DNA from 4 places in the Priestia sp. TSO9 genome. Region 4 is predicted to be linked to each of the others. Evidence: riboswitches for the same ligand, from Rfam matches in the RefSeq annotation. Region 4 holds a riboswitch; each other region holds the start of a gene.
What was found. A riboswitch is a leader RNA that binds a small molecule or an ion and turns the genes downstream of it on or off. The one in region 4 is predicted to bind thiamine pyrophosphate.
Positions count from the first base shown of each region.

Region 1: another riboswitch for thiamine pyrophosphate. It lies ahead of thiC (phosphomethylpyrimidine synthase ThiC); the one in region 4 lies ahead of LJC66_RS02570 (thiamine phosphate synthase).
Region 2: another riboswitch for thiamine pyrophosphate. It lies ahead of thiT (energy-coupled thiamine transporter ThiT); the one in region 4 lies ahead of LJC66_RS02570 (thiamine phosphate synthase).
Region 3: another riboswitch for thiamine pyrophosphate. It lies ahead of thiM (hydroxyethylthiazole kinase); the one in region 4 lies ahead of LJC66_RS02570 (thiamine phosphate synthase).

Region 1 covers NZ_JAJEKD010000007.1:7,157-15,072, forward strand. The annotation lists gene LJC66_RS02045 (PrkA family serine protein kinase) at 1-163, shown strand, start outside; gene yhbH (sporulation protein YhbH) at 488-1,666, shown strand; gene LJC66_RS02055 (DUF3231 family protein) at 1,771-2,802, shown strand; gene LJC66_RS02060 (cation diffusion facilitator family transporter) at 2,947-3,843, shown strand; gene LJC66_RS02065 (VanZ family protein) at 4,136-4,591, shown strand; gene thiC (phosphomethylpyrimidine synthase ThiC) at 4,759-6,528, opposite strand; TPP riboswitch at 6,642-6,756, opposite strand; gene LJC66_RS02075 (hypothetical protein) at 6,838-7,128, opposite strand; gene LJC66_RS02080 (undecaprenyl-diphosphate phosphatase) at 7,587-7,916, shown strand, end outside.
Region 2 covers NZ_JAJEKD010000013.1:921,803-929,718, forward strand. The annotation lists gene eat (ethanolamine permease) at 1-1,194, opposite strand, end outside; gene eutC (ethanolamine ammonia-lyase subunit EutC) at 1,216-1,929, opposite strand; gene LJC66_RS12880 (ethanolamine ammonia-lyase subunit EutB) at 1,944-3,314, opposite strand; gene LJC66_RS12885 (ethanolamine ammonia-lyase reactivating factor EutA) at 3,341-4,756, opposite strand; gene thiT (energy-coupled thiamine transporter ThiT) at 4,913-5,521, opposite strand; TPP riboswitch at 5,554-5,654, opposite strand; lysine riboswitch at 5,829-6,013, shown strand; gene LJC66_RS12895 (amino acid permease) at 6,116-7,555, shown strand; gene LJC66_RS12900 (hypothetical protein) at 7,591-7,916, opposite strand, start outside.
Region 3 covers NZ_JAJEKD010000013.1:512,974-520,889, reverse strand. The annotation lists gene LJC66_RS10870 (pyridoxamine 5'-phosphate oxidase family protein) at 1-43, shown strand, start outside; gene thiE (thiamine phosphate synthase) at 72-716, opposite strand; gene thiM (hydroxyethylthiazole kinase) at 730-1,536, opposite strand; TPP riboswitch at 1,610-1,718, opposite strand; gene LJC66_RS10855 (MFS transporter) at 1,910-3,127, opposite strand; gene LJC66_RS10850 (TetR/AcrR family transcriptional regulator) at 3,224-3,823, opposite strand; gene LJC66_RS10845 (GNAT family N-acetyltransferase) at 4,144-4,608, opposite strand; gene LJC66_RS10840 (hypothetical protein) at 4,778-5,284, shown strand; gene LJC66_RS10835 (UDP-N-acetylmuramoyl-L-alanyl-D-glutamate--2,6-diaminopimelate ligase) at 5,378-6,877, opposite strand; gene LJC66_RS10830 (DNA-3-methyladenine glycosylase) at 7,335-7,916, shown strand, end outside.
Region 4 covers NZ_JAJEKD010000008.1:72,540-80,455, forward strand. The annotation lists gene LJC66_RS02535 (nucleoside hydrolase) at 1-578, shown strand, start outside; gene LJC66_RS02540 (amino acid ABC transporter ATP-binding protein) at 613-1,347, opposite strand; gene LJC66_RS02545 (amino acid ABC transporter permease) at 1,378-2,082, opposite strand; gene LJC66_RS02550 (amino acid ABC transporter substrate-binding protein) at 2,066-2,887, opposite strand; gene LJC66_RS02555 (fluoride efflux transporter FluC) at 3,211-3,627, shown strand; gene crcB (fluoride efflux transporter CrcB) at 3,628-4,017, shown strand; gene LJC66_RS02565 (hypothetical protein) at 4,065-4,280, shown strand; TPP riboswitch at 4,439-4,540, shown strand; gene LJC66_RS02570 (thiamine phosphate synthase) at 4,663-5,286, shown strand; gene thiO (glycine oxidase ThiO) at 5,270-6,397, shown strand; gene thiS (sulfur carrier protein ThiS) at 6,394-6,597, shown strand; gene LJC66_RS02585 (thiazole synthase) at 6,603-7,370, shown strand; gene LJC66_RS02590 (thiazole biosynthesis adenylyltransferase ThiF) at 7,367-7,916, shown strand, end outside.

The DNA.
Region 1 (7,916 bases), on a different contig from region 4:
TTTAAAAGACGTAGTGAAAATTACAACGTCCACTAAAACACCAGATGAGCAGCAGCTGAAGAAAGTAAATGAAGTAGTGGCTCGATTGATTGATGAGCATGGATACAATTCAGTATCTGCTAATGAACTGCTGCGCTATGTAGGAAGTTTGTTAAATCGATAACTCAGTACTAACAAGAAAACATGGCACTTCCGATCTGTGCCATGTTTTTCTTATCTCTTAAAATAAACCCTGCATAATTAGGCTAATGTGTAGTACGCATTGCACTTAACCATCATATGATAAGTCATAAACATATACATGACACTAGACACTATAAAATGAATAGTTAATAGTGAAAGAATTAGTTAGCAAGTATACCATTCTTGCGCATAGGATAAGAGTAACCAACCTTTGAACTAAAGGTATTTGTCAGAAACTTTCGGTATAGCTTATGCATGCCGAGTAAAAACGTGCAGGTGTTTTTTTAATAAGGAGGGGAATAGCGTGGGAAAAGAAGTAGATAAAAGTTTTGCTGTCTCAAAAGAAGACTGGTCCCTCCATCGTAAAGGCCACGATGATCAAAAAAGACATCAAGAAAAAATTAAAGAAGCAATTAAAAATAATTTACCGGATTTAATTACAGAAGAAAATATCGTGATGTCCAATGGAAGAGAAGTTGTTAAAATTCCGATCAAATCATTGGATGAATATCGAATTCGGTACAATTATGATAAAAACAAACATGTGGGTCAAGGTGATGGAGACAGTAAAGTTGGGGATGTAGTAGCACGTGACGGATCTGCTGGAGATGGTCAAAAAGGAGCAGGAAAAGGTCAAGGAGCAGGAGACCAGGCTGGAGAAGACTACTTTGAAGCGGAAGTGTCACTCATGGAGCTTCAAGAGGCTTTATTTGCTCAATTAGAATTGCCTAATCTTCAGCGAAAAGAATCTGATCAAATTGTTGTGGAACACATTGAATTTAATGATATACGACGTACAGGTTTGATGGGGAATATTGATAAAAAACGAACGATGATGAGCGCTTATAAGCGAAACGCAATGACAGGAAAGCCTGCTTTTCATCCTATTTATCCGGAGGATTTAAAATTCAAAACGTGGAATGAAGTTATAAAGCCGGAATCGAAAGCAGTCGTCTTAGCTATGATGGATACGAGCGGTTCGATGGGCATATGGGAAAAATATATGGCACGAAGCTTTTTCTTTTGGATGACACGCTTTTTACGTACGAAATATGAAACAGTGGAAATTGAGTTTATTGCCCATCATACAGAGGCAAAAGTAGTATCAGAAGAAGACTTCTTCTCCAAAGGAGAAAGCGGGGGAACCATTTGCTCATCTGCTTACCGAAAAGCGCTTGAATTAATTAACCAAAAGTATGATCCGAGCCGCTATAATATTTACCCGTTTCATTTTTCAGATGGAGATAATTTAACTTCAGATAACGCAAGGTGTGTAAAGTTAGTAAATGAATTAATGAAAGTGTCAAATATGTTTGGGTATGGAGAAGTGAATCAGTACAATCGACATTCCACTTTAATGTCTGCTTACAAAAATATTCAAGACGAAAGTTTTAGACACTTTATTTTAAAACAAAAATCAGACGTTTTTCACGCGATGAAAAGCTTTTTTAGAAAAGAAACAGAAGACCAGAAATATGCTTAACCTAAAAGGCCTAGACTTGTTATCTAGGTCTTTTTTATGCGGTTTATTCAGCGCTTCTTTGGAGATAGTAAAAGTACGACTTTATCCAAAAGGAGAATAAGTGAATGAACGAAAATATAAAGAGCGAAATGCAAAAACATCAACAAAATGAGCGGTTGAACGCAGCTGAGTTAGGTTACTTATGGGCGCAATATTTAGGCGATACGCTGTATGTATGTGTTCTTGGGTATTTTCTATCTGTTGTAAAAGATGCCGAGATTAAGGAGCTCTTAAAAAAAGCCCATCAGATTTCACAAACTCATGTAGACGAATTGACGGAATTATTCAGTTCGGAAAAAATTCCAATACCAGTAGGTTTTGGGGAACAAGATGTGAACAAAGGAGTTCCTGCTTTATTTGATGATATTTTTATGGCTATTTATGTAAATGAAATGGCAATTGGAGGTATGAAGAAATATGCTAGAGCGCTAAGCGCAGTGAGAAGGCAAGATATTTATGATCACCTGTCTCGATGTGTAAAAGAAAGCGACAGCCTTTTAGAGGATTCTAACCACGTTATTTTAAGAAAAAGCATGCTGATGAGACCTCCGGTTATTCCTTATCCTGTAAAAGTAAATTTTGTGGACGAGAAAACGTTTATATCACCATTTTTCTCTCAAATGCATCCTCTAACTTCTTTGGAGGTTACGGCTATTCAAGAAATTGTTAATACAAATGTATTAGGTAAAACGCTGATGCTGGCATTTAGTCAAGTAGCTACCACACAAAAATTACGCTCTTATTTTTTTGATGGAGTCAAGCTTGCGAGTAAGCAAATCAAGCAATTCACTGAGTTATTGTCTGAAGCTGACCTACCAAGTCCGCGTCTGCTTGATGCGTATGTAACCAACTCAACGATTTCACCGTTTTCAGATAAACTGATGATGTATCATACTTCCACAGCTGTGACGATCGCTATTGATAACTGTGGTGCTGGCTTGTCTATGTCGTTCCGTTCAGATGTCGCAGTAGAATTTTCTCAGCTAATCGGGCGTATAGGGAAGTATGGAAAAGATGGAATTCGGATTATGATTGAGCAAGGTTGGATGGAAGAACCTCCAATGGCAACAGACCGTAAGAAGTTGGCGGAGAAATAATAAGGAGTATGTTGTAGATTATCAGTAATTTTGCGGTACTGAAACATATATAGCTAAGCGAAAATAGGTTGCTCTAGACCCACTTGAATGAGCAGTGATAAGATAAAAAAGCTGATTTTTCAAGAAGTAAGTCGAGGTGTGCAAATGAACAACAGTATAAGGGAGTCCATTGCGAAAAAAGTAGCATGGATTAGCGTATGGAGCAATATTGCCCTTACGCTAGGAAAAGTAATAGTAGGATGGATTGGAAATAGTGATGCTGTATTTGCTGATGGTATTCACTCTGCAGCGGACGTATTTGCCTCTATTATCGTCTTGTTGGTTATACGAGTAGCAAATAAACCAGCAGATGATGACCATCCATATGGACATGGAAAAGCAGAAGTGATTGTCTCAGGAATCGTAGGAATTATTTTATTGCTTGTATCATTTTATGTGGTATTTGAAGGAGTCGTTGGTTTATTCCATCCGGTCGTATCTCCAAATATTTTAGCTATGTGGATTGCTGTTATTTCATACATAGCAAAGGTATTGTTGTACCGTTATTCTTTAAACGTAGCGAAGCAGCACCACAGTAAGGCAATTGAGGCAATTGCCTTTGATCATAAAGCGGATATTGTTGCTTCTATCGCAGCGGCAATTGGTGTTTTATTATCGATTATTGGTGATAAATTGGATGTTCAACTGCTGTTATACGGAGATAAAATAGCCAGCATCTTTGTTGCTTATTTAATTTTTAATATTGCCAGACAAATGATGGGAGAGTCTTTTCAAATTTTAATGGAAGGCAATATTGATGAAGAGCTACTGAAAGAACTTGAAGAAAGCATTTATGAATTTGAAGATGTGAAGCGGATTGATCGCGTTCGAGCAAGAGAACATGGCCATTACATATTAGTGGATGTACGTATTTCAATTGACCACTTTAAAACAATTAAGGAAGGTCATGATTTAGGACGAGAAATTAAAGCAACACTTATGAAAAAACATGATAATATTCAGGAAGTATTAATCCATTTGAATCCTTATTATCCAGACTAAATAAGAAGCAGCGAATTGTTATATCGCTGCTTCTTATTATTTATAGATGTAGAAATTAGTGAAATAAGTATAATAAAATAATGAGGTTTTATAATCGAAAATGTATAAGGATTCTTATTTTTTACTTATAAAGAATCAAGTTTAATAAAATTGTATAAAAGGGAATTGTATTTATTTATTGATGTGATAGGATAAAAAAGCATGTAAATACATTCACTACGAATGAAAGCAGTGGACGGGTACATATAGATAATAATAAATGGTTTTGGGAGTCAAAGAAGGTGATGTTGAAGTGAATGTAAGCATCAGATCAATCGTTAAAAAAGTCATGTTCACTCTATTTATTGCGTATGCGGCAGTGGTCATCTATGCTACTCTCATACGGGAAAACGAACATGTTTACGGAAAAGCAATGAACTTGGATTTATTTAGCACGATCCGGCTGATGTGGGAAAGCGGTAATATAATGCTCACTCTGACAAATATATTAGGAAATATTGTGATGTTTGCGCCGCTTGGAATGTTTATTCCTTTGTTTATGAAGTGGTTTGATGGTTTTATTCAAGTGTTTACGACGGGTTTCTTAATCAGTTTTCTGATTGAAATTTTACAGTACAAGCTAACGGAACGAGTATTTGATATTGATGATATCTTTTTGAACACTCTAGGTACATTTATAGGCTGGGTTATTATTAAAATACTATATTGGATTAAGAACATGCTGAAAGCACGTTTCAAAAAAAGATGAAAGGACTTCTTTACGAAGTCCTTTTTGCATCTTGTTGATAGAAACACTTAATACAGCGCTTTACGGAAGAATGTGAGGATTCAACGATAATGTGCTGACAATTTTGCTGAACAAATAATAACTTTCTTTCAAGCAGCTTAATTTGTTCTTTAAGCTGTTCTACTTCATTATTGATAGATATTTGAACCACTGTTAACAAACTCTTTAGCTTTTTCTTTCATTCCTTCTTCTCTTACTTCGTTTACATCTTTTTCATTTTGTTGAGCCATGTTACGAATATCCTGAGAAATACGCATCGAACAGAATTTAGGTCCACACATTGAACAGAAATGGGCTGTTTTAGCACCTTCAGCGGGAAGTGTTTCATCGTGATATTCTTTTGCGCGCTCTGGATCTAGTGACAGGTTAAATTGATCATTCCATCTAAATTCAAATCTTGCTTTAGACAGCGCGTTATCGCGTTTTTGTGCTCCTGGATGGCCTTTTGCTAGGTCAGCGGCATGCGCAGCAATTTTATAGGTGATAACGCCTTCTCGAACGTCTTCTTTATTCGGCAGACCTAAATGTTCTTTTGGCGTTACGTAGCAAAGCATAGCTGTCCCAAACCAGCCAATCATTGCAGCCCCAATACCTGATGTAATATGGTCATAGCCTGGAGCGATGTCGGTTGTAAGCGGTCCAAGAGTATAGAAGGGAGCTTCTTGGCATATTTCCATTTGTTTATCTACGTTTTCTTTGATGAGGTGCATAGGGACATGTCCAGGACCTTCAATCATAACTTGAACATCGTGTTTCCAAGCAATTTTAGTTAATTCACCGAGCGTTTCTAACTCACCGAACTGTGCCTCATCATTAGCATCTGCAATGGAACCAGGACGTAGTCCATCGCCAAGGGAAATAGAAATATCGTATGCTTTACAGATTTCACAGATTTCTTCAAAGCGAGTATATAAAAAGTTCTCTTCATGATGAGCTAAACACCACTGCGCCAAGATGGATCCTCCGCGTGAAACAATACCTGTCGTACGTTTCGCTGTCAGAGGAATATAGCGTAAAAGAACACCTGCGTGAATAGTAAAGTAATCAACACCTTGTTCTGCTTGTTCAATTAATGTATCGCGATATGCTTCCCACGTTAGATCTTCTGCTACGCCTTTTACTTTTTCAAGCGCTTGGTAAATAGGAACGGTCCCTACAGGAACAGGCGAGTTGCGGATAATCCATTCGCGCGTTGTGTGGATATCCTTTCCTGTTGATAAATCCATAATTGTATCGGCTCCCCAACGCGTTGCCCATGTCATTTTTTCTACTTCATCTTCAATAGCTGAACGAATAGCTGAATTTCCGATATTAGCATTGATTTTCACGTGGAATTTGCGGCCGATAATCATCGGTTCGCTCTCAGGGTGATTGATATTATTAGGGATAATGGCACGTCCTCTTGCTACTTCTTCACGCACGACTTCAGGATCCATCTGTTCACGAATAGCGATAAATTCCATTTCGGGCGTGATGATTCCTTTTTTCGCATAGTGCATTTGCGTTACATTTTGATTTTTTTTCGCGCGCAGCGGTAAACGATTAGTGATAAAGCGCTCGTACTGATCTCTTGGATCACCATCATAATAACCGTTATCCTGTGGCTGAACCGTACGGCCTTGATATGTTTCTACATCGTTTCGTTCTGCAATCCACTTTTCGCGCAGAGCCGGTAATCCTTTTTGTAAATTAATTTCATAACGGGGATCTGTATAAACACCGCTCGTGTCGTATACACGTACGGGACTATTTTCTTCTTCCCCAAAAGATCCTGTAGTAGGAGACTGATGAATTTCACGCATAGGCACTTTAAGGTCTTCTCTGGATCCTTGGACATATACTTTGTGACTGTTTGGAAAAGGCTTTTTCATAGAAACTGATACATTTTGTTTTGACATTACATATTCCTCCGGTTTCGCATAAAGTGTAGCTATACCGAACCATAAAAAAATCGGGTTCTGTGATAGACAGAACCCGATGGAATAGGCGAAAAAAGAATAAACATATACTATTCTTTTCAAGACTACTTCCCTCCGCTGGTATAACCCAAATCAGGTTCAAAGGGTTAAAGAGTTTTATTGCACTCTTCTCTCAGTCTGAGCTATCAGACACCCCTAGTAGAAATAACATTCAAATTATTCAATTTACGGCTTAAGTTTACCATCATTCGGTAAAAAATCAACCCTTAAATAAAAAAAGCTAGACAATTAACGTTGTCTAGCAGCATCGATTGCAATCACAATAGCTGTAATAATGTGCATGATAAACCCTAAAAATGGAATCCAAGCAACCAGTGAAGTAACAATCCCTAGTATGTTTCCATAGGAAGATAACCCTCTTCTATTAGCTAAAATGAGCGTGATAGCATGAAGAATAAATCCAATAAAAAGAGGAGTATAACTAAAGCCCATAACAATCCCCGCGCCAATTAAAGGAATTCCAAGCAAGGCTTCATACCCAGCAGTCACCCATTTCATTGTACGTACATTTCCATTCATAGTAAAAAGCCTCCTAAAAAAGATACTACTATAATACGAGTAAAGAGAGAAAAAAGTTTCAAATTACTTAGGGGATATGCCGTATAAGCAAGCACTAGTTGATTAAAATGATAGATGACAGTAAAGGGGATGGAAAAAACATAATGATTTAGTCATTTTTGTACACTAAAGAAAAATAGTCTAGATGATTCATTTTTAGCTAAGGGACCGGAATTTATACCGAACATAGTGACTGCTTTCTAAAATAAATAAAAGCTGATATCGTGTTTTTTGGTTCTAGCATGTAAGGTTTTTATTACAAATTATTAAAGATTCTTATCTTTTTGCAAATACACATTGTATTTCATAGTTTTAACAATTATGATAAAAAAGCAAGTGTCAAAATAGGAAAATAGTTGAGCATGTAAAACGAAGCGATAAGCTTATTAATTTGAAAGAAAGGCAAGGTATATAGCTTTATGTGGGAAATTATTGTAGCAATCATTTTAGGGATTGTAGAAGGTTTAACAGAGTTTGCTCCTGTTTCGTCAACTGGGCATATGATTATTGTGGATGACCTGTGGTTAAATTCAAAAGAATTATTTTCATCTCCAGTAGCTAATACATTTAAAATTGTTATTCAGCTAGGGTCGATCTTAGCAGTAGTTGTTATTTTTAAAGATCGTTTTATTAATTTATTAGGATTGGGAAAAAAACCAGCTGCTCCAATTGGACCGACAAATCGCTTGAATTTAATGCAGGTAATTGTTGGTCTGTTACCCGCAGGAGTGTTAGGACTTTTGTTTGAT
Region 2 (7,916 bases), on a different contig from region 4:
AACACTGTATTTTATGATGCTGTACAAGCACAGAATCCCTAATACTAAGGCAATGCTTGGCACGACCGGGTAGTTTACTTTAAAAGGACGGGACAGGTTAGGTTCTTTTTTGCGTAAAATAAAAAGAGAAACTAAACTGATGCAGTACATCATCATTGCTCCGAACACGGATAAGATAATAAGTGCATTGGCAAACGTTGCAGATCCTGCACAAATCACGCCGATTGCTCCCGGAATCAACAAACCGCCGACAGGAACTCCTTTTTTATTCGTTTTAGCGAGAAATTTAGGAAAGTAACCATCTCGTGCAAGCGCATAGGTTTGTCTTGAAAATCCCATGATGATTCCATTTAAGCTAGCAATCAAGCCAAATAGCCCGATAATAGCAACAACGGTTGAAATGCCGTTTCCGTATACAGAAGACAGCGCCTGTGGAAGTGGATAATCGGCTAGCTTCCCGCTTCCTCCGCCAAGTCCTGCTGTTACAAATAGTGTAAACAACGTTGCGGTTGCTAGAGTAATAATCGCTCCAATAAATCCTTTAGGAATGTTTTTCTTAGGATTTTCCACTTCTTCCGCTGCCATTGCTCCTCCTTCTATTGCCAGATAAAACCAAACAGCGAACGGAATCGCTGCTAGTACCCCTGTTGGCCCATTAATAAATGAATGATCATTAAAAATATTCGATGTTTGTACATGAGGCAAACCAGCTACATAAAAAATAGATAAACCAATTAGTGCAACAATGGTAGCTGTAAGCTCAATCACTGCTACTTCTTTTACCCCGATTAAATTTAATAAAACAAAGAAGATAAAAGCTCCTACCGTTGCGTATACAGGGTTAACGGCTGGAATAAGGAAGTGTAGGTATGCTCCTGTTGAGACCGCAATAGCAGGAGGAGCAAAAATAAATTCAAGCAAGCAGGCAATTCCTGCGATATATCCCCCAAAAGGTCCAAGTGCTCTTCTTGCATAAGCTGAAGGTCCACCTGCTTGCGGGATAGATGTTGAAAGCTCTGCATAACTGAACATAAACGTGGTGTAAAACACAGTTACAATTAAGGTTGCAATTGCAAGTCCGATAATCCCGCCTTGTTCAAACCCGTAATTCCACCCAAAGTATTGTCCTGAAATAACCATACCAACTGAAATAGCCCATAAATGAATAGGTTTTAATTGTTTTTGTAACGCCATACGTTCTCCTCCTTTTGATGTTTAGACAATAAGATGTACACCGCTTGTTTGCTGCTTAATCATTTTGTCAATCATAGTACCGATATGTGCGGCTGCCTCAATAGGAGGCGTCCCTCTTTTATGAATATTAGAAATGACCATACGATCAGACTCTTTTTTGCCTTTGCTAGGTTCATAGCACATGTAAGCACTCATTGATTCAGCACTGACCAGTCCAGGTCGCTCCCCAATCAATAGCACAAGTGCTTTTGGCTTTATGATCTCGCCTATTTCATCCATACACGCAACTCTTCCCCCTTTTACAAAAAATGAAGTCCCGATATGAAGTCCATATGACTGCAGGGAGTCAATTAAAGCTGGATAGACGTCACTTATATTTTCTTCAATTGCCTTGGCGCTCAGCCCATCCGAGACTACTACTTGTATATCAGGCCGGTGCACGCAGTTTTTAAAAATTTCTTTCTTAGCGTTATCTGCTAATAACCTTCCTTGATCCGGCCGTTTTAAATAATGTTCTTTTGACTTCACGCGTGTATTCACAGAGAAAAGGTTAAACTCGGCTAAAATATCTTCTGAAACTACTCCATATACAGAGTCGACGGCTGCAGCATGATCCGTGCGAAAAGATAAAACGTCTTTTGTTAGCGGCCTTGTTCCTGTACGTCCGACACCTATGCGGGCAGGGGTAAATTGTTTAAGTGTTTCTAGTGGATCTCGATTTGACTTTGGTATCATAGTAAGCACCTTCCTTAAATCAAATTCATAAAAATAGTTGGATCTCCAGCTCTTGATGTAAAGCGCCCGTTGGCCACAATACGCTGTTCTTCAAGCCACTTTTGAAATAACGGCGTTGGGGTGCGGCCTAACACATTACGCACCGTTGCGATGTCATGATAACTAAGAGACTGATAGTTTAGCATGCAGTCATCAGCCATGGGCACTCCTATGACAAAGTTCACTCCAGCTGTTCCCAGAAGCATACTTAAATTATCCATATCATTTTGATCAGCATCCATGTGGTTGGTGTAACATACGTCTACTCCCATAGGCAGGCCGTGCATCTTGCCCATAAAATGATCTTCTAACCCAGCTCGTAGAACTTGTTTGCTGTTATATAAATATTCAGGTCCAATAAATCCAACAACCGTATTAACTAAGAAAGGCTTATAGTGACGAGCTAAGCCGTAGCATCTAGCTTCGAGCGTTACTTGATCAATATTATAGTGAGCTTCTGATGACAGTTCAGAACCTTGTCCTGTTTCAAAATACCAGCGGTTCGGACCTTTTGCCGTCCCTTTTTCATGAATTAACGCTGTCGCTTCATCAAGCATAGACAGTGAAATTCCAAATGAATCATTACCGGCTTCTGTGCCTGCCAAACTTTGAAAAATCAAGTCAGCAGATGCTCCTTTTTCAATTGCTCTCATCTGACTCGTCACATGTGACAACACACAGTTTTGAGTCGGGATTGCCCATTCATTGATTATATTTTTTGTTTCATTCAAAAGCGCGTAGATATTATCCGTTGTGTCAATAACAGGGTTAATTCCGATAACCGCATCTCCAATTCCATAGCTTAACGCTTCGTATAGAGATGCTCTCATTCCCTTTAAGTTATCTGAAGGATGATTAGGCTGGGCTCGAGAAGCCAATACTCCTTTTTGGCCGATAGTCGTTTGACAAGTAGTTTGCACTTCTATCTTGTCAGCTCCTTGAATTAAATCTAAATTGGACATAATTTTAGTAGCCGCCGCAATCATTTCGCTGCTTAATCCTTTGCTAAGTGCAAGAAGGTCTTCTCCGCTATGCTGATCGGATAAAATGTATTCTCTTAAATCCCCTACTGTCCAATTTTTAATAATGTCGTAAACAGATGAATCAATCTGACTTTCGATTAATGCCGAGACGTTGTCTTCATCTGCGCTGAGCAGCGGGTAGTTTCTGATATCAGCAAGTGTGATATCAGCTAGAACTTGCTTTGCTGCCATTCGTTCTTTCATTGACTCAGCGCTAACTCCTGCGAGTTGATCTCCAGAACGCTCTTCGTTTGCTTTGGCCATGATTTCTTTTAAGCTATAAAATGAAAATGTTTCTCCTAACAATCGTGTAGTTTTAAACATCGTTTCCTCCTTCTATATTTAGTAGATTATGATGAAAAAGCGAGCGTTTTAACGGAAACGAAGATCGCTTCTCCAGCTACTGGTAACCCTAGATCAATGTAATCTCCGTGTGTAAAATCAATTTGATCTAAACAAATAATTTCTAACTCTTTCCTCTGTTTAGCTAATGCTTGTCCTAAAGCTTTTGCAATATCTTGCTCGCATAGAACAACGAGGCACTTAGCTCCTTTAAAACAAGCAATAAATTCAGCGCTTATTACTTTTGCTAATTCTTGAAGCATCTTATAGCTGCAGTAAGGAAAATGAGATAAAGCAATAGCAGCGGGGGGATCTTCTGCGCTGAAAATAGTTGAAGCCTGCATACATGCCGCTCGAGCTCTTTCTTGAAACATCAGCGGATTCCATTTCTCTTCTTGCTGAACAGGTATCTCTACAATCGGGATATTTTTTAACGGCAGCCGCTTAGACCCAATGTATACAGTTGATCCGCTAACTTCTGTATTTTGCATACCAGCCCCAATTACAGTAGCGCGCGTTGTCTCAGCGGCTTGAGAAACTTGGATGGATTGAAAATGATATGCTAGAAGCGGACCAACGTCTCCATGTATGGCCACTTCTTTCACTGTTTTTGGCTTTTGCTTCTCCATCATTGCTCCTACTCCTCCTGAAACCATGATCATTTCGGGGATAGAAAATCTTGTATGAGGAGAAACGAGAAGCGAGGAATTTTGATTCAGCGCATTTACATAATTCACGGTTTCTTCAGCTAGTAATTGACAGATAGACGAGAGCTTTTCAAATGTTGCTTTTTCACCTTCTCGCAGTGTTAAAGAATTATTTTTCAAAAATTCAGTTAAATGAGACGAAACGTAGGTGACAAAACCGTCTGAATTCAGACGAATTAATCTTCCCCCCACATGCAGTGTAAACGTTTCTATAACTTTTCCATTTTGACATAAAGCGATGTTAGCAGTTCCTCCTCCTACATCAATATTGGCAATTACTGCATTTGTTTCAGCAGAATGTTCGATTGCTCCTGATCCTTTTGCTGCTAATATTCCTTCCAGGTCAGCGCCAGCTGTTGCAACAACAAAATCCCCAGCATGTTCGGCTAGATAGTGAACGATACTTTCTGCATTTTGCTTTCTGGCCGTTTCTCCTGTGATGATAACAGCACCTGCTTCCACTTGATCTAAGGAGATTCCTGCATTCTTATACTCTTGTTCTAGTAGTACCGTTAATCTTTGAACATCGATTTCAACATCGTTTAGCATAGGGGTGGTATAGATAGAACTTGCATAGGTTACGCGACGATCAATAATTTGACAGCCTGGCAGCGTAAACTGATTTTGTTGATTTGCTATTAACAGCTTGCTTACAATCAGTTTCGTTGTGCTTGTTCCAATATCTAAACCTATGCTCGTGATCCATTTCTGTAGCATGCTATCAATCCCTTATCTCGTTTGAATATGGTGATTATCATAAAACAGTTTTTTGAATATTTCACTAACTATGTTATCAAACCTGACACACTTTTGTGTAAACAAAGGTGACAAATGACAAAAAAGACTAAATCTTGGTAGATTTAGTCTTTTTGCTTATGATGAGTGTGATTTAGTTATAATCATTCTTGATGCCGATGGAATTAATAGTGAAAGAATGATTAAGCAGGCTATTAGTGATCCTACCATTGAAATCCCGTTCATTGAAAAAGAATACCATAGAGCGGACATGCCCTTTGGCGCATATGATCCCCAGAAAATAATACCCGCAATAAAGTGCCAGAAATACCGTGCGAAGCTGCCGATAATAAGGGATAAAACAATCAAAACAAAAGCTTTTGATCTGTTATTGTTAGCTAAATTTGTTTTAATAGATTGCGAAAAAATACCTCCAAAACCTATAAAAGCAAAAGCCACAATATATTCAATAAACGTTTGCAGCGCTGTTAAAATATAAGCCGTTCCTGTTGCCAACTGTAAAAGCCCCCATAATAGACCAGATAGAGCCCCGCCTTTTACTCCCCAGCGAAAGCACATAATAAAAATGGGCACCATGGAGAACGAAATACTCACAGCCGTTGCAATCTTAATGGAAGGCAAAAGATCAAGTAGAAGTGCTAATGCTGCAAAAATAGCTATTTCAATTTTAGCCTGTAAAGGTAATGCTTTATTCACGTTTCTCACTCCTGTTTTTGAATCATTCATATCAAACGGTTTACACAGGAGTAAGCAAATATATGCTACTATTCCCACATTCCTACGCTAGCGTTAACTAACAGGTTCGAAGGGTCTGAACAATTTGTTCACTCTCAGCACGGCGGCTCCCCCTGTGGTACGTTCGGATATTTATGTAGTATTATGACAACATTCATTATATCATATGTAACAAAATAGATTCGAGAGATTTCAAAGATGTTTCTATTTTCTGAATCTATTTTTTATAATGACAATCGTTTTAGTATTTGGTATACTTCTTTTATGTCAAATGAATATAAAAAACCCTCATCCTAATCGATGAGGTAGAGGTCGCAGTTTTTAATAGTAAAGCAACGGAAATGCAGAGAACATTGAGGATGTTGCTTGAAAGGAAAAATTGCCGAAGTTTAGATCACTTCTCGGTTGATTTAAGCTGGGGCTGTCTCCGAACAGGAACAGAACTGTCACATCATGCGAGTGATGTGAAGAGCTATCTTCACGGAAGGTTGACGCGGTTTTCAGATTTAAAAGCGCGCACATATACTGCGGGCTTTTTTTATGTTATCCCGTCTCTTTCCGTACATTCGAAAGGAGTATTTATCTATGCAAGAGCAGCAAGAATTAAAACGTGGGTTGAAATCTCGCCACTTAACGATGATTTCATTAGGAGGAGCCATCGGAACCGGCTTATTCCTAGCAAGTGGTGGAGCAATTCACACAGCAGGACCTGGGGGAGCGCTTTTAGCTTACGCTATCATTGGTGTCATGGTTTACTTTTTGATGACCAGCCTAGCGGAGCTCGCAGCTTATATGCCTGAAGCCGGTTCGTTTAGTACGTATGCGTCTCGGTTTGTAGATCCATCCTTTGGTTTCGCTCTCGGCTGGAACTATTGGTATAACTGGGCTATTACGATTGCAGCTGAATTATCTGCTGGAGCCCTTATTATGAAATTTTGGTTCCCAAACTCTTCTTCTATTTTATGGAGTGCCCTGTTTTTATTAATTATGTTTGGGCTTAACTACCTTTCTGTAAAAGGATTTGGTGAATCTGAATTTTGGTTTTCGTTAATTAAAGTAGTAACGGTTATCATCTTTTTAGTTATTGGTATTATGATGATTTTTGGTATCTTTAACAATGAAGCACCAGGTTTTAAAAACTTCACGCTTGGTGATGGACCCATTCACGGTGGATTCTTTACTGTCTTAGGTATTTTTATGGCTGCTGGTTTTTCATTCCAAGGAACAGAGTTGCTTGGAGTCGCAGCTGGAGAAAGTGAAGATCCGGAAAAAACGGTTCCTCGTGCAGTTAAACAAGTCTTCTGGCGCATCTTGTTATTTTATATTTTAGCTATTTTTGTTATCGGGATGCTTATTCCATACACAGCGGATTCATTAGCAAGTGATGATGTGCGGGTAAGTCCATTTACTTTAATATTCGAACGAGCAGGTCTGGCGTTTGCAGCATCAGCTATCAATGCCGTTATTTTAACAGCCGTTTTATCTGCTGGTAACTCAGGTATGTATGCTTCTACGCGTATGCTGTGGAACTTAGCGAAAGATGGAAAAGCACCGAGGTTCTTAGCAAAAGTAAATAAACGAGGCGTTCCGGTTAATGCTTTAATCGCAACGGCACTTGTCGGTACACTTGCATTTGGTGCTTCATTTTTTGGAGACGGTGCGGTATACACGTGGTTACTTAACGCTTCTGGTATGTCTGGTTTTATTGCTTGGTTAGGAATTGCCATCAGCCACTATCGTTTTAGAAGAGCATTTGTTGCCCAAGGTCATGATTTGAGTGAACTTCCATATCATGCAAAACTTTTCCCGTTTGGTCCTATCTTTGCCTTTATTTTATGTGCTGTTGTCATTTTAGGTCAAAACTATTCGGCGTTTACGGGTGATTCGATTGACTGGTACGGTGTACTTGTTTCTTATATCGGACTTCCTTTATTCTTAATTGTTTGGTTAGGATACAAATGGACGAAAAAGTCAAAACTTATTCCGTTAAAAGAATGCCAAGTAACAGTAAAAAAATACGAATAAAAAAAGCTCTCTATTCTTTTGAATAGAGAGCTTTTTTATGTGACCTGATCAGCAAAATGAAGAGATATATAGGCGGGCTGATTTTTCATAACAAGCATATAACCTTTGAGGGGGCGACTACAGTAATCAGCAGCTTCTATATAATAAATATGCTGAATTAACCTGCTTAAATGGGTTACAAAAGATGGAAGTTGATGAGTTGGAATGCTTTGGATGTAGTCTATGATTTCTTGTTTAGTTTGAAGGCCCGAATGAGTACATTCTAACAGATGAAAAAGCGGATCTGCTGCTATAGTAGATAGTTCAGAGTTGTGTTTGATTCTATTCAGCTGGATATGCAGTTCTTTTTTGGACCATTTTT
Region 3 (7,916 bases), on a different contig from region 4:
TATGAATGAAGGCGAAGAAACTCCTCAAACTGTTCAGCTATAATAAAAAAAGCGCACACTGTGCGCTTTTTTTATTTTCCTACCGCTTCTTTCAATTGAGCTGCTTTTTCTTTTGGAGACGCTGCTAAGCTAATCGCGGTAATAATAGAAACGCCATCTGCACCTGCTTCTACTACTTGTTTGGCATTTTCAGGCGTGATCCCGCCGATTCCTACAATTGGAAAGTCAATATTCTGGTTTCGCACTTCTTCAATTAACTTTGTACCTTGCACTGCTTTTGCGTCTTTTTTTGTAGAAGTAGGAAAAACAGGTCCCATTCCTACATAATCCGCCCCGTCTTTCATCGCTTGCTGCAGCTCTTGTACATTATGAACAGAGACGCCTACAATTCCTTTTCCTATTTTCTCTCGAACAATATGAGCTTTTTCATCTTCTTGGCCAATATGAACGCCATCTGCTTGTAAGCGGATCGCTAAGTCAAGATCATCATTCACAACAAAAGGAACGCTGTGCTGCTGACAAATTTGCTGAAGTTCCTTCGCCAGCTGATATTTCGCTTCTCCTGTTAGGGCACCTTCGCCTTTTTCACGGAATTGAAACACAGTAACGCCGCCTTCAATTGCTTCTTTCAACACTTCTCTCGGATCTTTTGTACAGTTATTGCTGCCCATTATAAAATAAACTTGCAGCAGCTTTTTGATTTCTTCATTTGTCATTTTCCCTCTCCTTTTAACGTTGATGTACTCTTGCATATGATTCAATATCCTGCCCAGATAAAAGATGAAGCTGATTTAACAGCTCAATTTGAAAGCTTCCCGGCCCTTCTTCACCTTTTTTCTCTGCGGCGATTTCACCCGCCACTCCGTAAAAACTTAAAGCAGCAACGCTTGCCTCGACATATTCTTTTTCTACAGCAGCGAAAGCTCCTATAATTGATGTCAGCAGACATCCAGTCCCCGTCACTTTCGTAAATAACGGGTGACCGTTGTCTACTGTATACGTTGTGTTTCCATCTGTGATTACATCTTGTTTACCCGTGATAACAATCACTGTATCTAATTTGTTCGCTGCTTTCTCAGCAAGTTCAATGACGTCTCCTTGCCCTTCTAATGAATCAACGCCTTTAATGAGCCATGACTCGCCTACTACATTCGCAACTTCAGCAGCGTTACCACGAATAACTGCCATATTTAATTCTTCTACAAGCTGACGTGCTACTTCTGTACGAAACGGTGTCGCTCCGGCTCCTACAGGATCGAAAATAACCGGCACGCCATTTTCATTTGCTGATTTTCCTGCTATTCTCATCGCTTCTACTTCTTGAGCCGTCAGTGTACCCATATTTAAGACAAGCGCTCCAGCGATTCGTGCCATGTCAGCCACTTCTTCTTTCGCATAAGCCATAACAGGTGAAGCTCCTAGTGCAAGCAGTCCATTTGCTGTAAAGTTGGTTACCACAACATTCGTAATATTATGAACAAGCGGACTTATGTCTCTTACTTTCTCTAATTGAGCTGAAATTTTACTAATATCCATGTTTTTTCACTCTTTTCATTTAGTTTTAACACTGCAAAAAAGACAAAAAAGCACCTTGCATGCGCAAAGTGCTTTGGTATGTACTCACATTCCCTGCGCTGGCATTATCCAACAGGTTCAAATGGTCAACAGGCGTCCCTGTACTCTCAGCCTGCCCCGCGCAAGCTCCCATACTATTCTTGTTACGTTTAAAGTTTACTATTAACCTTTTTTATTTGCAACCATTTCATTGTTTTGCCGATAAAATAAAGCTTCTCTATAGGCTGAGTGGCGCTTTAAACCTTACACCATTCCTAAAAGAATAATCAAAAGACCTCCAGTAAGCTACTGGAGGTCTTCTATTCCCTAAGAATTCTATCATTTTTCCTTATCGTTATTTCTCTTGAACCGCTTGATTTCTCACAGCTGTTTTTCTGTCCTTCCCTGCTCTTAAAGATAAAAGAAAACAAAGAAGCAGTACAAGTGCAGCTGATACGTACGGATAATTAATGTTTATATCAAAAAGAAAGCCTGCTACAACGGGGCCAATAATATTTCCAAGACTTGTATAAGCAGAATTTAGTCCGGCTACATATCCTTGGTCGTCTTGTGCCATCATCGACATTTGCGTGCTGATTGCCGGACGTAAAATATCTGTTGCTAAAAAAACGATAAATGTCACAACAATAATAAGCCAGTACGTGTGCACAAATAGCGTAAGTAAAATAAAAAGTCCCGTCATCATCAAGCAAAAAGAAATCACTCTTTTTTCACCAAATTTATTTAAAATCCACCCGAAAATCGTAACCTGCACTACAGCCCCCGCAATAGAGCCGAACGTAATAACAAACGCAATATCTTTTGGCGTAAAGCTAAATTTATGATCAACGAATAGTGAAAAAATCGTTTCATAATTGGATAATCCAAACGATGTCACAAAAACAATAATTAAACTTAAAAAATAAGGTTCTTTATAAGAATTCATAAGCTGCAGTAGCAGCCGCTCTTCTTTTGGATTCTCATGGTTTGAAACAGCAGGATTTTGTACAGGGCGAGACTCTGGCAAAACAAGAAGCGTAATCACTGCAGCCAAGCCTCCTGCTACTGCGGCCATATAAAATGGTACACGCATGCCGTATTCAGCTAAAAAGCCGCCGATACCGGGTCCAATAATAAATCCTGTTGTAATCGCCGCCGTCACATAGCCCATTCCTTTAGCACGTTCTTTAGCAGACGTCACGTCCGCTGTATAGGCCATAACAGCAGGCATAATGAGCGCGGCCCCAACCCCGCCTAACATTCTCGATACAAATAATAAAAGAGGTGTACTCACTGAACCAAAGAACCATTCAGACAGGGCAAAAACAATCATTCCCGCTACAATAATTTTCTTTCTCCCTAACGAATCTGATAACCGTCCTGCTAAAGGTGAAAACAAAAATTGAGTTAGTGAAAACACCGCTACTAAAAGCCCCATCACGCTACCGTTGATATGAAGCTCTGTCATATACGTTGGCATAATTGGAATTACAAGACCGATTCCTGTAAAAACAATAAAAATATTTAGCATGAGCAGCAAAATCGCCGCTCGATTTCTTAACAATAATGACATATAAACCTCCTAATTACAAAAATACTGAACGTTCGGTCTATAAAAATACAAAATAATGAGGGATTACTCATTACCTCAATAAGCATCCCCGATTATTTAAGAAGACCTTGGTATAATTCCGTTTAAAAATACATCGATTGCTGAATGGTAAAGCTGCAGGGCATTTTCGGTGTTCGTTTTTCGAGACATGCGGCTCATTCCAACAAACAGCCCTTCTAAAATCACTGCAAGCTGTTCTGCATTTTTAGGAGAAAACTCTCCTTCATCAATGCCTTTTTGCAAAAGTTCTCGGTTAAACTCTACGTGTCGTCTCACCATCTCATCAATTCGCTCTTCGATGTCGCTGCCCTTTTCCTCGTTGTTAAAAAACTCATCGGCAGCTTTCGTAAGAGGATGATTTAGATCATCTAAAATGATTTGCTCCGCAATTCCAAAAAGCTTATCTCTTGTTGTTTTGTAAAGAGACTCTCTTTCTTTCCAGTTTCGTTCCCACTCGAGATCCCATTCGTCTATTAAATAAAGAAAAAGCCCTTCTTTACTTTTAAAGTGATAATAAATATTCCCTTTACTGCTTCCCGTAGCTTCTACAATTTCCTCAATAGACGTAGCTTTATAGCCTTTTTGAGAAAACAACGCTTTAGCGGCATCTGCCACTTTTCTTTTGGTTTGTTCACTTTGAAGCTTTTTTTTATTCAAGCTATTTCCACCGCCCGGCACATTTATTATTTATACTGAACATTCGTTTTGTATTATCTGACACCTATACTACATAGGAAAAACCCTTTTGTCTAGTGAGAAAACCTAGTTTATACCTTTTTATATGAATCGTGACAAAATAAAAAAACAAAGAGATTGTGACTTAACGAAATGAATCCAATCTAAAGACGAACAAATGGGATACATGAAACCTACCACCATTACCATGAAAAAATCCGAACGAATTTGATTCTCCATCAAGAATCTCAATTCCTCGTTCGGATTTTCCTTCAACGAAACTACTTTTGCCCCAGCCTTGTTTAATCATTCAATTTCTTTGTCATAAATACACTGTATGGATCTTCTTTGTAGGTAGAAAACGGTTCGCACTCGTAAAATCCAAAACTGGCGTATAGCTTTCTAGCCGGTTCAAAAGCGGGTGCGGATCCTGTTTCTAAGCTTAAGCGTCGGTACCCTCGTTTTTGTGCTTCATTTATTATGTACTGCAGCAGCTCTCTAGCAATTCCTTTCCGCAAATGAGCCGTGGCTGTTCGCATCGATTTAATTTCTCCGTGATGCTCATCTAGCTCTTTTATAGCCCCGCATCCTGCTAGCTGACTGCATTCCCACACGCTCCAAAACGTAATGTCCTGTTGTTTTAAGCTTTCAATATCTAGAGCATGAATACTTTCAGGCGGCGAATGTAAGTTCATTCCTTGAAGGTGTGAACTTACTAATTCAATAACTTCATTGTTCGTTAAGTGGTCTCTTTTTATTTTAATCATTTTCTCTTCCTTCCTGCTACTAACGGGTGGTCAACTACAAACCTACTTATGAATAAATTCACTGTCAACCTTTAAAAATCCTTTTATACACTCCCTTCTTTTTCTCAGTTATTAAAACCGACTTTGCCAAGCAGATGTTTCATACATTGTTAAACGGAGGTGAAATTCGTTGAAGAAGGTTTTATTTTGTCTTGTCCCTCTTTTGTTTTTATTATCCGCCTGCTTTAGTGATCCTGTTCAAGATGATTTAATCAACTATAACAATCAAGATTTAAAAAAAGCCGCTCAGCTTGAAAAAGAAGCGATTGACGCATATGATTCTGTTACGGGCGCTAACTACACAAGTGACGCAGTGATGTATGATACGATGACGAGTGAAGTCATTCCTACCTATCGTAAATTTGTCGACGAACTGGAAAACATCGATGTAGAAACCGACGAGCTTCGAAAGGTTCATGAAGGCTATATAAAGGCTGCCAATACCCAGTATAATGCTTTCATTAAAATTGTCAGCGCTTTAGAAAAGCAGGACCGCAACCTTATTGCTGAGGCAAACGCTATGCTTGATGAGGCACGAAAAGGGATACGCGATTACAATGCAGCTATTAAAAAGTTGGCTAAAGAACATGATGTGAAAATTGAAGAACCAAAAACACAGCGAGAAAACAGCCTATAGTTTTGATGCAAAAAGAAGGTCTCTAAAAATAGTAAGAGACCTTCTTTCGTATGGTGTTTCACTTTTTCTACGTTCAATAAATAAAGATGAGTGTTAAGAAATATTGCTTAAAGAAGCATAATAAGAGGCAATAATTTCTTCGTCTGAATGCGGAATTTCCTTTCCTTTTACAAGCTGAGCGCCGTTAATACAGCCGCTTGTAAGTAAAATAATATCATTCGGCTTTCCTAAAGAAAGCGACTTTAATACTCCTTCCGTTCGAGTAGGGGCGCGGTGAATATTGCTTGCGCTCGGATTCGAAAAACCTGTCATCACTTGATCTACGATTATGTTCGGATCATGATGACCTGGATGATCAACCGTTACGATAATTTCATCAGCTTTTCCTTCAATGGTGCGCGCCATTTTAGGCATTTTGTTAAAATCTCGAATGCCGATCCCTGCAATCATGACAATCAGCTGGTTGTACTCCATTTTTTTTACTTCTTCGACCAAACGAGTAAGAGCAACAGGCGTATGGGCATAGTCTAAGATCACTTTTTGGTTATTAGGACCTTCTATCACTTGAAAGCGCCCTTCTGGACTTTCCAATTGAGGAAGCACGCTAATAATATCTTCAATGTGGTATTCAAAGTGAAGGGCTGTACCAATGGCCGCTAACACGTTGGCAATGTTGTAATCGCCATATACAGGCACTGCTACTTTGTATGACTGTCCTTTATAAAGTAAATCAAAGAAAGAGCCTCCTTCTTTGACAATAATGTTTTCTGCTTGCAGAGTTGCTTCCGCATTATTTAATAAACTATACGTGACTTTAGGTCCTTTAAATACCCTGCTTAAGTCTTTACCCATGTCCTGATCATCTATATTAATAACGGCATGTTTGGCCTGTTGAAATAATTTCATCTTGCATTTTTTATAGTGCTCAAACGTTTTATGATACTCTAAATGCTCTTCGGATAAGTTTGTGTGAATGGCTACATCAAAATAAATATTTTCTACTCGCTGCTGATCAATCGCAATTGACGACACTTCCATCACTGCTGCTTCATCACCTCTTGTATACAAATCATTAAAGATTTTATGCAAGTCTACCGATTCCGGCGTTGTAGGCGTACTTTTTTTATAAACTAACTTCTCCTTCGATGACCAAATCCCAGTCGTTCCAATCGCTCCTGTCGGCAATTTTAAAAGAGTTAACAGCGACCTCACGTAAGCTGCTACGGTTGTTTTACCATTTGTACCTGTAACGCCAATTGTCTCAATTTTTTCATCCGTATAATCAAAATACATTTTAGAAAAAGATGCCATTACTTTACGGACGTCGTCAACAGCTAAAAACGTACAGTGAGCATACTGAGTGCTTAAAAGACGAAGCTGCTCAACGCTTGTCCCAAATACTGCTACCGCTCCTCTAGATATAGCTTCTTTAATATATTGATGTCCATCTTCATTTTCACCTTTTATACTAAAAAATACGGATCCGTCGTGAACTTGCTTTGAATGATATGTGAGATGGGTGATTGTTTGAGATGCAGGCCCAAAAATATGTTTAATTGATAAGTCGGTTAATGTATCAAAGTGGATGTTCATAGCTATTCCTCACAGTATATAAATTTTATTTTTAATATGTTCTAAAATCCCTTAAATACTCTTTGAAGGATATTTTTTCTTTATTTCCATTTATCAAGAACTTTCTACAATTCAATCTTTTTATTTTGCTTTCATGTGTAGAACGAAAATAAAGAAAAGACGGATCACTATTTTTTAAAACTAAAAGCATGTAAAATATGGATGAACTGTGTATACCATACCAGCAGAAAAAGCAAAGCATTGTAGTAAAATATTCCCCCTATACGTGCAAAATGAAACCCTTCTTTAAAATAACTTCATAGAGTGAGTTGAATCATGATAAATACTTGAACGTGGGATAAGAAAGGTTACTGTATTAATCGGCCCCTCCTTTTGCAAAATAATAAAGAAAACATCATAATAAAAGGTGCGCATAACAGCGTGAATGACTCTGTTTTGAAAGGATGGACTACAGCAAATGACGCGTTCTCTTTTAGCAATTGAACCACTTCCTCTTTTATTTTATCAACAGCCTACACTTGAATTAGCTCAGTCGCTGTTAGGATGTCTTCTTGTTCACGAAACGGCAGAAGGAACTGCATCTGGTTTTATTGTAGAAACGGAGGCTTATAAAGGGCCTTTCGACCGAGCAGCTCATAGCTTTAATAACCGGCGCACAAAAAGAACGGAGGTAATGTTCGGTCCTCCTGGTCATGCCTATACGCATACAATGCATACACATTGTTTACTCAATGTTGTAAGTAGCGACATCGATTGCCCAGAAGGCGTCCTCATTCGAGCTATTGAGCCATTTAGCGGAAAAAATTTGATGAAAAATAGACGTCGAGGGATGGAAAATGAAATAAATTGGACAAACGGTCCTGGGAAACTAACAAAAGCGCTAGGGGTTTCAATGGATTTGTACGGTCATGATTTAACTAGCCCTCCTCTTTATATTGCTCGTGGCTTCACTCCTTCAGAGATTTCCGCCGGACCTCGCGTTGGCATTGATAATTCTGGTGAAGCGAAGGATTACCCTTGGCGCTTTTGGGTTACCAAT
Region 4 (7,916 bases):
TATTGTTTACAGGACCGTTAACAGATTTAGCAAGAGCATTGGAAAAAGCGCCGGAAATAGAAGAGAAAATTGACAAGTTAGTATGGATGGGCGGTACATTTCAAGAAGTAGGAAACGTGCAAGAGCCCGAACACGATGGAACGGCGGAGTGGAATGCTTTTTGGGATCCAGAAGCAGTAGCGAAAGTATGGGAAAGCAAAATTAAAATTGAGATGGTTGCTTTAGAAAGCACGAATCAAGTTCCCTTAACGCCCGCTATTCGTCAAATGTGGGCTTCACTTCGAAGATATGAAGGAGTAGACTTTGTAGGGCAGTGCTACGCGGCTTGCCCGCCGCTTGTACACGTTGAAACCAATTCAACATATTATTTGTGGGATGTACTCACAACAGCATTTACAGGGAATTCAACACTTGTGAAGGTAAAAACCGTTTCGAGTATTGTGCATACAGAAACACCGAGCCAAGGAAGAACAGAAATTTCCGAAGAGGGACGACCTGTAGATGTCGTATATGACGTCACAGCTGAAGCATTCTTTACGTACATTACCGATTTAATGAAAAAAGCAGTAGTCAAATAAAGAAAAAGGTTGCACATGAAAGTGTGCAACCTTTTTAATGAATCATATTCAAGAATTGACGTGTCCGCTCTTGCTGAGGATTTGAAAATATTTGATCCGGTGTCCCTCTTTCCATAATGACACCTTGATCCATAAAAATAACTTCATCCGCTACTTCACGGGCAAAGCGCATTTCGTGAGTTACCACCACCATCGTCATTCCTTCTTTTGCCAAGTCTTTCATCGCTTGAAGAACGTCTCCTACAAGCTCAGGATCAAGAGCTGAAGTAGGCTCATCAAACAGCATAACTTTTGGATCCATCGCCATTGCTCTGGCGATGCCAACACGCTGTTGTTGTCCGCCAGACAGCTGGAAAGGATAAAAGTCGAGCTTGTCTCCTAAGCCAACTCGTGTTAATAATTCTTTCCCTCTTTTTTCTGCTTCTTGAGCGGAAACACCTTTTACAATTACAGGACCTTCCATAACATTTTCAAGAGCATTTTTATGAGGAAACAAGTTATAGTTTTGAAAGACCATACCTGTTAGACTTCGAAATGAAGTAATGTCTTTTTTACGAACAGGCTTGGTAAAATTCATGCTTTTTTTATCAAGTTCAATCGTGCCGTCTGTTGGGATTTCTAACAGATTTAAGCAACGTAAAAAAGTAGTTTTACCCGATCCAGAAGGACCGATTAATACAATTACCTTGCCCTGTTCAACTTCTAAATCAATCCCTTTTAATACTTGCAAATCACCGAATGATTTATGCAAATTTTTGATATTAATCATATAAAAAACTCCTTTAGCTACTCGAAACGGTTATTTAGATACGTAACGATCTAGTCTTATTTCAATGCGTCCTTGGATAATGGATAAGATTGTACACATAATCCAGTACAAGAGCGCTGCTTCACTATAAAGAAGTAAAAATTCATAGTTAGTCGAAGCAATTTCTTGAGCTTTACGGAACATCTCAGAAACAAGAATAAGCGATGCAAGTGACGTATCTTTAATAAGGCTAATAAAAGAGTTAGATAATGGCGGAATCGATACACGTGCTGCTTGCGGTAAAATAATCCGTCTTAACGCTTGGGAATAGGTCATACCAAGTGAGTAACCAGCTTCCCACTGTCCTTTAGGAATAGATTGAATCGCTGCTCGGATAATTTCAGATGCATACGCACCTACACTTAATGAAAATCCAATAACAGCAGAGATAAATGGGTCAATTGTTATATCTAAATTGGGTAAGCCGTAGAAAATAATAAATAATTGCACAAGCAGCGGTGTACCTCGAATAATCGATACATAGATGCGCGCAATTATATTTAAAACTTTTATAGATGATAAACGAGCCAAGGCTGTTAAGACAGCTAAAATGATACCGAGTACAAACGTGATTAATGTTAGTGGAATAGAATATTGAATAGCTCCCTTTAGCATTGGTAAAAGAGATGATTGAGCGATTGAAATCAATTGATTCAATCGCTCTCCATCAGGAAAAATATTATTTAGGAGAAACATCTTCGCCAAACCATTTCTTAGAAATTTTTGCGTATGTTCCGTCTTTTTTCATATCTTTCAATGCTTTGTTTACTTCATCCACTAACTTACCGCTGTCTTTTCTAAACATAAAGCCGCTTGCAGCACCATCGGATTTTTCATCCGCGATTTTGATAGGTGCGTTAGGGTGCTTTTTCTTATAGTCAAGGAACGATAATTTATCATTGATTGTAGCATCAACACGGTTTGCGCTCATTAGTTCTACTGCTTGAGCAAAACCTTCAGCACTCGTAATGTTTGCACCATAAGATTGAGCCATGTCTTTATAGTTACTTGTTAATGACTGCGCTGATTTTTTTCCTTTTAAATCTTTAAATGATTTGATATCTTTTTCGTCTTTACGAACAATTAATACAGCCCCTGACTGGATGTATGGATCAGAGAAATCGTATTTTTTTTGACGATCTTCACGAATACCAACTTCATTAGCAATCATGTCAAATCGTTTAGCATCTAATCCAGCAAACATGCCATCCCACTGTGTTTCTTTGAACTCAGCTTTTACGCCAAGACGTTTAGCTACTTCTTGAGCCAATTCTACATCAAACCCAGTTAGCTTTTGTTTGTCATCATGAAAAGTGAACGGAGGGTATGTACCTTCAGTTCCAATTGTTAATACGCCATCTTTTTTCACTTTATTATATAAATCTTCTTGTGAAGATTTATTGTCTCCATTGTTTGCTTCATTTTTTGAGCTAGAACCGCATGCGGCAAGCACAACTGTGAAAGCTAATAGTAGCGACAAAAGTGCAGCAAATTTCTTCATTTTCTAAACCCCCTAGTATTCTGATAGGAAATAATACTCTGTGATACTAAACAAGAACACAGCAAAAGTCAACAAAAAAAACTTATACGATTAATGTGACTTAAAATAAGGGAAATATACCTTCTATACACGGTTTGTCATAAGGATACAGAAAGATTTTAAAATTTGGATTAAGTGGATTTTTAAGGGATATTTGAGGAGTAAAAAGGAAGTTTCATGCGACGATTTTCTCTTTCATTTTTTCATGACTTTTGGTGCAATAAACATATAGTTAAATGTTAAGGTAGAAATAAATTCCTTATGGTACACTTAAAGAAGAATTTATGAAACGGAGCGATATGATGAAAGCCATAAACTTAATCTCAATTGCCTTTGGCGCTATCGCTGGTACATATGCACGTTATTTGCTGAATCTTTCCTTATTATATACGGGCTATCCAATAGGAACGGTAATCGAAAACCTATTAGGAAGCTTCATACTAGGCCTATTAACAGGATTTTTTGTGTGGAAAAAGCCAAAAGAATGGATAAAGCTTGGACTAGGAGTTGGCGTGTGCGGCGGTTTTACAACGTATTCAACGTTTGCAGGAGACGTCATTTCTCTCACTCAGCACCATTTATTTGGGGGAGCCATTTATGTCATTGTCTCTTTAGTAGGTGGAATCCTTCTTGCTTTAGCAGGCTATCTATGCGGTGAAGCGGCAGGGGAAAATTTAGTGAAAGTACATGAGGTGAAGTAAATGAGCATAGTGAGCTTGGCACTTGGTGGAGCAGCTGGAGGAATATGCCGTTATCTTTTGGGTTTAAAAGTTACAAAAGCAGTTTCAAACCCTCCTTTTCCAGTATCAATGCTGTTTGTAAACTTGCTCGGTGCGTTTGGCCTTGGTCTTTTTTACGGTAGTTATTATGGAAAGGTTCCGAGTCATGCTTATGATGATTCAATATTTTTAATGATTGGCATTGGTTTTTTTGGTGCCTTTACCACTTTTTCAACGTTTAGTGTGGAAACCGTACAGTTAATTCGAGAAAAATCTTATCGGAAAATGTTGGCTTACGTGGGGATTTCAGCATTTGGAACAGTTGGTTTATTTACAGTCGGTTTAATTGCAGGAACGTTTTTATTTAAGTAAAGAGAACGTTTCTAGTAGGGAAAAACAAAAAGACGGAGAAGTAGAGAATGGATAGAAAAGCAGAAGTTTGGAAATACATTTTGTTGATTGTAGCTGTTGCAGGTCAGATCATCGGTTTTTTATTTTTATTTATAAATGTTGTGGCGGCATTTATTTTTTACGGTTTTTATATTCTAACTTTTATTATGTTACTCCTGCTGTTTATATGGGATCGGAAAAAGGAAAAAGACAAAGAAGAATTTGACGACTATACCGATTACTAACTATATAAAAAGCAGAATGATGCGGTGCGCCGGGCCTCTTAGTAAAGAAGCTTAAAAGATACATCTATAAAAGGAAGAGAGCCGTAAGAGCATAAAGAGATATTGTATTTACATCTAGTTGTGTTATAATTTTAAGTGCAAAAACAAAATCAATAAATAGCAATCACTAGGGGAGCTTTTTGAAGCTGAGACGAATGTATTTCGGACCCTTTGAACCTGATCTGGTTTGTACCAGCGTAGGGAAGTGGCGATCATGTTTACATAACGATACATGCTAACCACTCTACGTTGTAGAGTGGTTTTTTTGTATGTAATCAAGCCCTCTACACAAGATGAAGTGATTGAAATTTCTCTTTATTCTGAACGGAAAGGTTTCGATCATATGGATATTCCTAAATTTCATGTCATTACAACAGATAAGCAGCCAGTTAAAGAGGTTCGGGACATTTTAACGGCTATTGAGCCTTTTGTGGGTGTCATTCATATTAGAGAAAAAAAGAAAACGGCAAAGCAGATTCAATGTTTGCTAGAAAGCCTGCCATTTTGTCGCTCTAAAATTATTGTAAATGACCGAGTTGATGTAGCGCATGCTTTAAAAGCAAAAGGCGTACAGCTTGCCTATCATAGTTTAGATGTTTCGTGTGTTAGAGACGCATTTCCTTCTCTTATTGTGGGAAAATCAGTTCACTCTGTGGAAGAAGCTCTAGAAGCTGAAAAAGATGGCGCTCATTATATTCTATACGGACATATTTATTCAACTCATTCAAAAAAAGGATTAAAAAGTCGAGGGATAGCAGCGCTAAAAGAAGTAGTAGACGCTGTGGAGATACCAGTTATTGCGATTGGTGGGATTACACCTGGAAATGCCAAAGAGGTACTGCAAACAGGAGCACATGGTATAGCTGTGATGTCTAGTGTCATGCTTGCGCAAGATCCCCTTAAAGCGATTAAACAATATTCTCATATATGGACATCTGGAGGTGGAGAAAATGAAGCAGCATTATGATGTACTGTTAGTCGGAGGAGGCATAATTAGCTCTTCTATCGCTTATCATTTGTCAAAACAAGGAGCATCAGTAGCCATTCTTGAGCGCAATCAAATTGGTTGTGAAGCTTCAAGTGCAGCCGCTGGTATTTTAGGTGCTCAAGCTGAAATTGATGAAGAAGGTCCTCTTTTAGACCTTGCTATTAAGAGCAGAAGCATGTTTCCTGAGCTGGTGAAGGAACTAAAAGAAAAAACGGCCATCGACGTAGAGCTCATTCAAAAAGGCTTATTAAAAGTCGCTGTAACAGAAGAAGATGCACACGTATTAAAGAAAAAAGCCGCTCAGCACCACAGGTGGGATGAACATGTAAAATGGATTGATGTAAAAGAAGCGCGTTTGTTAGAACCCGGGCTCTCTCCAGACATATACGGAGCCATTACAATACCGGGGGACGGCCAGCTAGCTCCGGCTAAGTTAACGCAAGCTCTTGCTCATGGAGCCTTGTATCACGGAACAGATATATTCGAATACTGTGACGTTCATTCTCTTATTATGGAAAATGAAACAGTAAAAGGTGTACAGACGTCCAAAGGATCTTTTTATGGAGAAAAAGTAGTTATTGCAGCAGGCTCATGGGCTAAACGCTTTATTTCTTCTGAACATTTAGGTCAGGTGTTTCCTGTAAAAGGGGAGTGTATTGCTTTGCAAAGTCATAAGCCTTTGCTTTCTAAAACGATATTTTTAGATGAAGGTTTTTACTTAGTGCCAAAGACTGGTGGAAGAATCGTAATAGGGGCAACTAAGCTACAGCATGATTTTACCAAGACGGTTTCTGCACAAGGTATTCAATTTTTGCTGAATAAAGCTTCTGCGCTTCTGCCGGCTATTAAAGAAGCCACATTTGAAAAAGCATGGGCAGGTCTTCGTCCACAAACAAATGATGGCTGGCCTTATTTAGGAGAGCATCCTGAAATAGTGAATCTACACATGGCGTTTGGCCACTACCGAAACGGTATTTTATTAAGTGCTGCAACTGGAAAAATTATGGCTGATGCTTTGTTAAGGAAAAAGCCGAATCATTCATTTTTTACATCATTTCAGCTAACTAGAGTAATGGAGGGAGTTCATTGAATCTAATCATTAATGGTAAGACCGTTACTGTTGGAGAGGAAATTGAAACGGTTCAGCACTTGTTGCAGGCTCAGAACCTGCATGAACGAGTGGTAATTGTTGAGCTAAACAAGAATATTTTACAAAAAGAAGAACATAGTGATGCAAGTTTAAAAGATGGAGATGCGTTAGAAGTCGTTTCATTTGTAGGAGGAGGATGAAGAGTATGTTAAAAATTGGACAATATACATTTAATTCACGTTTATTATTAGGAACAGGGAAATTTCCGGACTTTATGACTCAGCGTCAAGCGGTAGAAGAGTCGGAAACAGAAATTTTAACATTTGCTGTTAGACGAATGGATATTTTTGATCAAAATCAGCCTAATTTACTAGAAGCGCTTGATGTGAAGCGTTTCACTCTTTTGCCTAACACTGCTGGAGCAAAAAATGCAGAAGAGGCCGTACGTATTGCTAAATTAGCAAAGGCTTCTGGACTTTGTGATATGGTGAAAGTAGAAGTAATTGGATGTGATAAGACGCTGCTTCCTGATCCAGTTGAAACATTAAAAGCTAGTGAAGAACTGTTAAAAGAGGGCTTTACCGTTTTACCTTACACATCAGATGATGTTTTACTTTCGCGTCGTTTAGAGGAGTTAGGCGTACATGCCATTATGCCAGGAGCTTCGCCTATCGGTTCAGGTCAAGGTATTATTAATCCGTTGAACATGCGTTTTATCATTGAACAATCAACTGTTCCAGTAATTGTAGATGCAGGTATTGGAACGGCTTCAGACGCAGCTCAAGCTATGGAGCTAGGAGCAGATGGTGTGTTATTAAATACAGCTGTTTCAGGAGCAAAAGATCCTGTGAAAATGGCTCGTGCTATGAAGCTAGCGATTGAGGCAGGAAGAGCAGCATTTGAAGCAGGACGTATTGAAAAGAAACAATATGCAACGGCAAGCAGTCCAACAGAAGGGATGAGTATCGGTTGATTAATCGTTATTCCCGCCAAGAACTGTTTCAACCTATTGGAAAAGGCGGACAGCAGCTAATTCAAGAAAAGCATGTTCTGATTGTAGGAGCAGGTGCTCTTGGAACAGGGAACGCCGAGGCCCTTGCGCGAGCGGGGGTAAAGAAAATAACGCTCATTGACCGGGACTATGTAGAGTGGAGCAACCTTCAGCGTCAGCAATTATATAGTGAAAAAGATGCTGATAAAAGAATTCCAAAAGCAATTGCTGCTAAAAAAAGGCTTCACGATATTAATCATGATGTAAAAATAGAAGCGCACGTAGCAGACGGTACCCCTCAAGTTTTAGAACAGCTTGTTGAGGGGGTAGATGTTATGATTGATGCGACCGATAATTTTGACACACGCCTTGTAATGAATGATTTATCACAAAAATATGATATTCCTTGGATTTACGGAGCTTGTGTAGGAAGTTATGGAATTAGTTATACGATCATACCAAGTGAAACACCGTGTTTATCCTGTTTGCTTGAATCTGTACCGCTTGGAGGGTTAACATGTGATACAG